4 regions of the Paenibacillus sp. P46E genome follow, and region 3 is predicted to be linked to each of the others. Evidence: predicted binding sites of a transcription regulator. Region 3 holds the regulator's gene; each other region holds the start of a gene.
What was found. The regulator Rex, encoded in region 3, represses fermentation and respiration genes when NADH is low (regulators of the CRP and FNR family bind a similar motif). The targets are predictions, from matches to a motif close to TTGTGAAATATTTCACAA.

Region 1: the regulator Rex is predicted to act here: its motif matches at 1,211-1,228, upstream of adhE (bifunctional acetaldehyde-CoA/alcohol dehydrogenase).
Region 2: the regulator Rex is predicted to act here: its motif matches at 999-1,016, upstream of A3849_RS10485 (formate/nitrite transporter family protein).
Region 4: the regulator Rex is predicted to act here: its motif matches at 866-883, upstream of pflB (formate C-acetyltransferase).

What each region holds. Positions count from the first base shown of each region.
Region 1 is NZ_LVYZ01000066.1:192,484-194,691, reverse strand. Features, by position in the region: gene A3849_RS25375 (ABC transporter substrate-binding protein) at 1-959, shown strand, start outside; gene adhE (bifunctional acetaldehyde-CoA/alcohol dehydrogenase) at 1,305-2,208, shown strand, end outside.
Region 2 is NZ_LVYZ01000033.1:208,185-210,392, forward strand. Features, by position in the region: gene A3849_RS10485 (formate/nitrite transporter family protein) at 51-878, opposite strand; gene A3849_RS10490 (FAD-dependent oxidoreductase) at 1,166-2,208, opposite strand, start outside.
Region 3 is NZ_LVYZ01000110.1:119,005-121,212, reverse strand. Features, by position in the region: gene dinG (ATP-dependent DNA helicase DinG) at 1-703, shown strand, start outside; gene A3849_RS31565 (redox-sensing transcriptional repressor Rex) at 890-1,543, shown strand; gene A3849_RS31560 (amidohydrolase) at 1,530-2,208, shown strand, end outside.
Region 4 is NZ_LVYZ01000066.1:189,268-191,475, reverse strand. Features, by position in the region: gene adhE (bifunctional acetaldehyde-CoA/alcohol dehydrogenase) at 1-710, shown strand, start outside; gene pflB (formate C-acetyltransferase) at 973-2,208, shown strand, end outside.

The DNA.
Region 1 (2,208 bases), on a different contig from region 3:
AAGTCTACGGCATCACCCAGAAAGGCTATGTTACCACTACGATGATCAATAAGAAGATGCTTGATGACAAGGGCGTGGCTGTTCCGGCCATGGACTGGACATGGGATGACATGCTGAATACCGCCAAAGGAGTGGCAGACCCCAAAAAAGGCATCTCTGGTATTGCTCCAATGGGTAAAGGTAATGAAGCAGGCTGGAACTGGACCAACTTCCTGTTCGAAGCCGGCGGAGAAATCCAGAAGATTGACAGTGGCAAGGTGGTAGCTACTTTTAACTCTGATGCGGGTGTGAAGGCGCTGGACTTCTATAAGAAGCTGAGATGGGAAGTAAATGCTATTCCTCAAGACTGGGCACTGGGCTGGGGTGACGCCGTTGGCGCATTTCAGCAGGGGCGCACAGCGATGGTTATGGCCGGTTCGGATGGTGTGATTGAGCAAGCCCTGAATCAAGGTGGTCTGAAACCGGAGGATGTACTTACTTATCCAATGCCTGCTGCGGAAAAGGGCGGCAAGCACACGGGGGTGCTCGGCGGCGACTATCTGGTCATCAACCCGAACGCTAGCAAAGATGAGCAGGAGATGGCTTTCCGCTACATTACTTTTGATTACTTCTCTGACAAAGGCCTTGAAGCACTGGATGCCATTCTGCAGCAACGCAAAGCTGACGGCAAATACTTTATTCCGCCGCTTCTGGACTACTATGCCGCCGATTCTGATTTTGGCAAAAAAACCAAAGCAGTCTATGACAAGTACGATATTGTCTATCAATATAACCCGGATATTATGGCACTGCTGGATGGAAAGCCTGAAGCGCAATATAATACGCAGGACTATTATGCAACCATGTCCAATGTGATCCAGGAACTCTTCTCCAAAAAAGGCACAGACTCCAAAACCCAGCTTGACGCTGCAGCCAAGACCGTACAGCAGAAATTCTTTGATACGATTAAGGTAGAGTAGCGCAGGGGAAAAGGGCGAATATATGTAAATAGTACTATCTCTAAAAGGCCGGGAGACTTTCCGGTCCTTTTTGCTATTTTAATAGAGGCAAAGTACAGAAAAGCTGTTTTAAAGTGAAATATGTCAAATGAAAAAATTCACGTTCGCATAAACGACAAAAATTAAGCTGAATTTAAACATAAAATGGGAAATAATCCTGAATGTGATCGAATGAAAGCGCTTTGAAAACAAATCAAAAAAAACTTTATACTTTGTGAAAGATTTCACTATACAACCCGTGGGAGAATGTGATAAGATAAGTGTGTAGAGAAAAACAACCTAAAAATTGACAGGAGGACGAGGGAGATGGCAGTTAAGAACGAAGTCGCCGCCCAAGTGAAACAAACCACCGCTGAAGAGTATATTCAGACTTTGGTGGATAAAGCAAAGAAAGCTCAAGAAGCTTATATGGAGCTGGATCAAGAGCAGGTTAACACAATCGTTCATGCAATGGCGTTGGCAGGACTCGACAAGCATATGTACTTGGCAAAGCTGGCTGTAGAAGAAACAGGCCGCGGCGTATATGAAGACAAAATCACGAAGAACATCTTCGCAACAGAATATATCTGGCACGGCATTAAGTATGACAAAACAGTAGGTGTAGTAGAAGACAATCAATACGAAAGTTTCCAGAAGATTGCTGAACCAGTCGGGATCGTTATGGGGATCACACCGGTAACTAACCCAACATCCACTACGATGTTCAAAGCATTGATCGCTGCTAAGACACGTAACCCTATTATATTCGGTTTCCATCCATCTGCGCAAGAGTGTAGCGCCGCAGCAGCCAAAATTCTCCATGACGCAGCTGTAAAAGCTGGTGCTCCTGAGAACTGCATTCAGTGGATCGAGCTTCCTACAATGGACAAAACAAACGCACTGATGAACAATCCAGACGTAGCGCTGATCCTGGCAACAGGCGGTTCCGCAATGGTAAAAGCAGCTTACAGCTGTGGTAAACCAGCTCTTGGCGTAGGTCCTGGTAACGTACCTGCCTTCATTGAAAAGAGTGCAGATATCGATCAGGCAGTAACCGACCTTATCCTTTCCAAAACATTCGACAATGGTATGATCTGCGCTTCCGAGCAAGCAGTTATCATTGAAGAAGCAATCTTTGACCAAGTGAAGAAGAAAATGATCGCTAACGGCTGCTACTTTGTAAATAAAGAAGAAGCTGCCAAGTTGACAAGCGGCGCTATGAACGTAGAAA
Region 2 (2,208 bases), on a different contig from region 3:
ATTTCGGGGAGTGTCTGTATAACCGTCCGGCCATGCAGAACGGAAGTATTTTATGCGTGTTTTTTCACACCGGCAGCAGAAATACCTTCCACCGATTGAACAGCTGCTGGCGCTTTGCGCAGGTAAGCCATCCAGTATGCGAAAGCGACAAAGATGGCGCCGCCTGTGAGGTTGCCCAGCCAGACCGGAGCGAAATTGCCGAAATACTGGGACCAGGTAAAGTGACCTTCAAAAATAGCAGCAGGGATAAGGAACATGTTAGCTACAACGTGCTGGAAGCCGATAGCTACAAACGCCATGGTCGGAAACCAGATCCCGAGGATTTTACCGCTGAAATTATCCGCTCCGTAAGAGAGCCATACCGCTAGAGCAACGAGCCAGTTACAACCGATACCGGAAACAAAGGCCTGCAGGAAGGTGGCATCAATCTTGTGTCCGGCCATATCCACCAGTTTATCCAGATACACGCCATCTGCAGTGAGGCCAACAACGTGGCCGAAGAAATAAGCGACGAACAAGGCACCGGCGAAATTACTGATTGTAATCAGCACCAGATTCTTGAACATTTCCCATAGCGAAATCTTCTTCGCCATAAATGCCAGCGGCACAGCCATCATATTACCGGTCAGCAGTTCCCCTCCGGCCAGCAGCACCAGGATCAGACCTACCGGGAACACGGAAGCGCCGATAAAGTTAGCGATAGAGCCCCATTCCTTCGGTGCGCCTGCGATAACGCGAATGTCCAGCAAAAATCCGAGCGCAATGAACGCTCCCCCCAAGAAGCCAAGAATAAGTACGGTACTGAGTGAATTATGTGCCTTCTTAATTCCGTTCTCTACCGTGACTTCGGCAATCCCCTGCGGTTTGTTATAAGCCATGATTCCTATCCCCTTCTAATTACTTAAAATTTGTTCCTTTATGCCATTGTAGCGTGTCAACTAACACATTTACGTGATAAATATCACTCTTGCAAAAACTAAGTGAAAGTTTTCACTGACATGTCAAATTTACCACAAAAGCATCCGCTGCGGAATAATTTTTATCTCAGAAGAGACGAATTCCCCATTTTCTGCAGGATACATCCTCCGTTACCCCCAAAATGCTGGAGCACAGCAAAAAGCCGGAGCCACAAAATCGGCTCCGGCTTACGGGGACAGCCTTAGGTTCAGACGGTTACGGTTTCCTTACGGGCAACTGCTGCAGGCAGGGCTTGAAGTCCCGCTGTATTCAAGAAATTCCACGGCTTGTTGTAGTGCGGCTGGAAGAAGAAATCGATGAAGGCCAGCTGGTCCACAGTCATTTTATTCTGAATGCACACCGACACGGTATTGATCGACTGTGTCAGATCCATCTTGGACATGATCTGTGCGCCGAGAATGCGGCGGGTCGAGCGGTCATAGACCACTTTTAGCTGCACCTGCTCGAAGGTTGGCATGAACTCGGGACGATAGTTGTCGGTCAACAGAACACTCTCGATATCCATTCCTTCTGCAATAGCGGCATCCTCTGTCAGCCCGGTTCCGGCAATATTATCTTCATAAATCTTAATTCCCGAAGTTCCCTGTGTACCCATGTATGGGATCGTCTGCGATACCAGGTTGCGGGCTACCAGTGTTCCCATACGTACAGCGTTGGTTGCCAGCGGAATGTAGGCATGTTTGCCGGTTGGATTATAATGAATTGCACAGCTGTCACCGGCGGCATAAATATCCGGAAGGCTGGTCTGCATATAGTCATTGACGATAATCGCGCCGTTAGGCAGCATATCCACCTTACCCTTCAGCAGTTCGGTATTCGGACGGAATCCGATACAAAGGATAACCAGATCTGTCTCATGCTCGCCTTTGCTGGTGATTACCTTGGTCACTTTGCCGTTCTCGCCAACAAACGAGCTAACCTTCTCGCCAAGTGCAAGAGTGATTCCGTGATCCTCCAGCGATTTTTGAATAGGAGTCGTGAATTCTTCATCCAGATATTTGCTCAGGATACGGTCCTCGCCGTCAATCAGCGTAACCTGTTTGCCATTCATTTGAAAAGCCTCCACCAGCTCGACTCCGATATACCCGGCGCCGACAACAGTGATTCTGTCTACCTGCTGCGCTCTTTCGATGATGGTGTTGGAATGATTATAGTTCTTGGAGAGGAGAATACCGTCAAGCTCCATGCCCTCCAGCTTGGGAACAATCGGCCATGAACCGGTAGTCATGA
Region 3 (2,208 bases):
GATGACAGCGCTGCTCCCATCTCCGTTTAAGTACCGTGAACAGGCACTTCTGGTGATACCGCGTGATTTCCCCAGTGTCAAAGGCAGTGTGGGTGATGCCCGTTTTGTCGATAAGCTGGTACATTCATTGGCGGAGGCCGCTGTAGCAACACGGGGCCGGATGCTGGTGCTCTTCACATCCTATAAAATGCTGCGCCAGGTCTTTGATCCTCTGAAGGAGGCGCTCGTCTCTGAGGATATAACTGTACTGGGACAGGGAGTGGAAGGCGGCAGCCGGAGCAAGCTGATCCGGCGTTTTCAGGACAGCTCCGCCTCTGTATTGCTCGGAACAAGCAGCTTCTGGGAAGGTGTGGATATTCCGGGTGAGGCTTTGACCTGTCTGGCCATTGTCAGACTGCCTTTTCAGCCGCCGAACCATCCGCTTGCGGAAGCTAAGGCCGAGCTGCTTCAGGCTCAGAAAAAGAACCCGTTTATGAAGCTGTCGGTTCCCCAGGCGGTTATCCGCTTCAAACAGGGTTTCGGCCGGCTGGTGCGTACTGCCCAGGACCGGGGTATTGTTATAGTATATGATACCAGGGTGATCGAATCTTATTATGGAAAGTATTTCCTCTACTCGCTGCCTGGACCCAAAATGGAGCATATGCTGACGGATCAGATGGTTCCGCGCATTGCAGAATGGCTCGAAGACGGCAGCATATCTTAACCTGCAATCATATCAAATCTAGCCAATGAATAACGAAACTCCGTTCTTCTGGTGTCCGGTTTAAGCTGAGACGCCAGGGAACGGATTGTACTTATGCTTACAAAACTTGGCATATGCTTACGAAGTGAGTTTTGTACGAAGTAATACTATGATGCATTGCTCACAAAACTTTTAGGAGGAGAAAATATGAAATCGGATAAAATATCGGAGGCCGTGGTACGCAGACTTCCAGTGTACCTGCGCTTCCTGAATGATCTTCTGAAGCGTGAAATCTCCACCGTATCTTCCCAGGAACTGGGACAAAAACTGGATCTGAATCCGGCGCAAATCCGCAAAGATTTGGCCTATTTCGGGGATTTCGGCAGAAAAGGTATTGGCTATGATGTGTCATACCTGATTGAGAAAATCCGTCATATCCTGAAGCTTGACCAGCAGATCAACGTGGCATTAGTGGGTGCTGGTAATCTCGGCCATGCGCTCTCTAATTACAATGCATACTTGAAGGACACGATGAAAATCACTGCTGTTTTTGATTCCTATGCTCCTAAGGTCGGGCAGAAAATCAACTCACTCGTTGTCCAGCCCATGGAAGAGCTGGGAAGCACGATCCGCGAGCAGGGTATCCGCATCGGTATTATCACTGTACCGGATAGTGAAGCACAGAATGTTGCAGATATTCTGGTGGATTCAGGCATTGAGGCGATCCTTAATTTTGCACCTGTAATCTTGAAGACACCGTCTAACATCCGGATTCACGCTGCTGATTTTACTACCGATTTGCAGAGTCTGGCCTATTATTTGCATGATGGAAAGGACGAAGTAGAAGATGAACATCAATAAGACTGTCATTGTAAATGGACGATTTCTGGTGCCGGGTACGGTGAATCCGGTTCTAAGCGGCTATATGACTATAGAGAATGATCTCATCACATACATAGGAGAAGACAAGCCTGTCATTGAAGAAGGGACACAGACCGTTGACGGCAGCCGTCTGCTGTTCATGCCGGGTCTGGTCAACACGCATGGCCACACGGCCATGTCTCTGCTCCGCGGATATGGGGATGACATGGTCCTTCAGAACTGGCTGCAGGAGAAGATGTGGCCCATGGAAGAGAAATTCACCAGTGACGATGTCTACTGGGGAACCTCTTTGTCTGTGCTGGAAATGCTGAAGGGTGGTACAACCACCTTCCTCGATATGTATGACCATATGGACAGGGTTGCTGAGGTTTCTGAGCAATCGGGAATGCGTGCCGTGCTTATGCGCGGGGTTATCGGCCTCTGTCCGGAGGTTGTACAGAACCATAAGCTGGTGGAGGCGATAGCCTTTGCGCGGAACTGGCATGGAAAGGCGGATGGAAGAATCACAACGATGATTTCCCCGCACGCCCCTTACACTTGTCCTCCTGAATTTTTCGTGAAATTTGTACAGGCTGCCCATGACCTGAACCTGCCAATGCATACACACATGTCCGAAACCCGGCGGGAGGTCGAGCAGAATGCCG
Region 4 (2,208 bases), on a different contig from region 3:
CTCCAGACGTAGCTATCATCGATCCTGAATTTGTATACAGCTTGCCAAAAACAGCTGTAGCTGATACAGGTATGGACGTATTGACTCATGCCATCGAAGCTTACGTTTCCGTAATGGCAAGTGACTACTCGGATGGTCTGGCTATCAAAGCTATCCAATTGGTGTTCCAATACCTTGAAAAATCGGCATTGCAAGGCGACAAACTTGCCCGCGAAAAAATGCATAACGCATCTACGCTGGCTGGTATGGCATTTGCCAACGCATTCCTGGGTATCAACCACAGCTTGGCGCACAAATGGGGCGGACAGTATCACACCGCTCACGGCCGCACCAATGCGATTCTGATGCCGCACGTAATCCGCTACAACGCTAAAAAACCTACAAAGTTCGCTTCGTTCCCTAAATATTCTCACTTTGTAGCTGACGAACGTTATGCTGAAATCGCACGGATTCTGGGATTGCCAGCACGCACTACTGAAGAAGGTGTAACAAGCCTGATCAACGCGATCCGCGACATGAACAAAAAACTCGGCATTGAAGAGTCGTTCCAAGCACTTGGTTTCGATCCTAAGGATTTCGAATCCCGTGTAGACTACTTGGCTGACCGTGCATTTGAAGACCAATGCACAACTGCCAACCCTAAGCTGCCACTGGTTTCTGAACTTGCTGATGTATACCGGAATGCTTTCTACGGCAGATTCGATAACTAATTAACGGTTGTTTAGCAAAAAATGAGTTTATAGGTTAATATGGGACTGGATGGAAGTGACAAATATCACCGGAAGAGTGATATTTGTCACAGTCCTTTTTCAGAAAATAAACTAAAATGTTTATATAAACAACGGTCCCGGTTATGAAGATGCAATTGTGAAATTTATAACAACCAGATCTTTTTGGGATCACGAGACACGGGATTAACCTTCAAGCCCGCGATCTCTACAAATATACTAAATATAAATGGAGGGATTTAGCATGTCGGTGATTGAAAAAGATGTACAAGAGGTTAAGTCTGGATGGCGCGGTTTTGCAAAAGGTAAATGGTCCAGAAAAGTAAACGTGAATGATTTTATTGAAAAGAACATCAAGCCTTATCTTGGCAAGGAAGATTTCCTTGCAGGCCCTACTTACAATACTACTGAACTATGGAAAATCGTATCTGAAATGACCAAGCAGGAAATTGCTAATGGCGGTGTGCTGGATGTGGATGTTAATACCGTATCCACTATCGTATCGCACAACCCTGGTTATATTGACAAAGACAAAGAACAAATTGTCGGTGTTCAAACAGATGCGCCTTTCAAACGTTCTATTCAACCTTTCGGCGGAATCAAGATGATGATCGATGCTACCAAGGCTTACGGCTTCGAACTTCCGCAAAACATTGTTGAAATGTTCACGAACATCCGCAAAACGCATAACCAAGGCGTATTTGATGCATATACCTCTGAAATGAGAGCTGTTCGTAAAGCAGGTATTATCACTGGTCTTCCTGATGCTTACGGCCGTGGCCGTATTATCGGTGACTACCGTCGTGTAGCTCTTTACGGCATTGATTTCCTGATCAAAGAAAAGAAACAAGACCTTAACAACCTTGAAGTTGATTCCATGACCGAAAGTGTTATTCGTCTTCGTGAAGAAATTTCTGAACAGATTCGTGCACTTGGCGAATTGAAAAAGATGGCTGAAATGCATGGAATGGATATCTCCAAACCTGCAAATAATGCTAAAGAAGCTTTCCAATGGGTGTACTTCGGTTACCTGGCTGCTATCAAAGAACAGAACGGTGCTGCAATGTCCCTGGGACGCGTATCCTCTTTCCTTGATATCTATGTAGAACGTGACCTTGCAGAAGGTACACTGACTGAAGAACAAGCACAGGAACTGACAGATCACTTCATCATGAAACTGCGTATTGTTAAATTCTTGCGTACTCCTGATTACAATGAACTGTTCAGTGGAGACCCAACTTGGGTTACTGAATCCATTGGCGGTATGTCTGTAGACGGAACTACACGCGTAACCAAGAACAGCTTCCGTTTCCTGCACACCCTGTACAATCTGGGACCAGCTCCAGAGCCAAACCTGACTGTACTGTGGTCTGAAAAATTGCCAGAAGGCTTCAAAAAATTCTGTGCTAAGGTTTCCATCGAAACCAGCTCAATTCAATATGAAAATGACGATTTGATGCGTCCAATCTACGGTGATGAC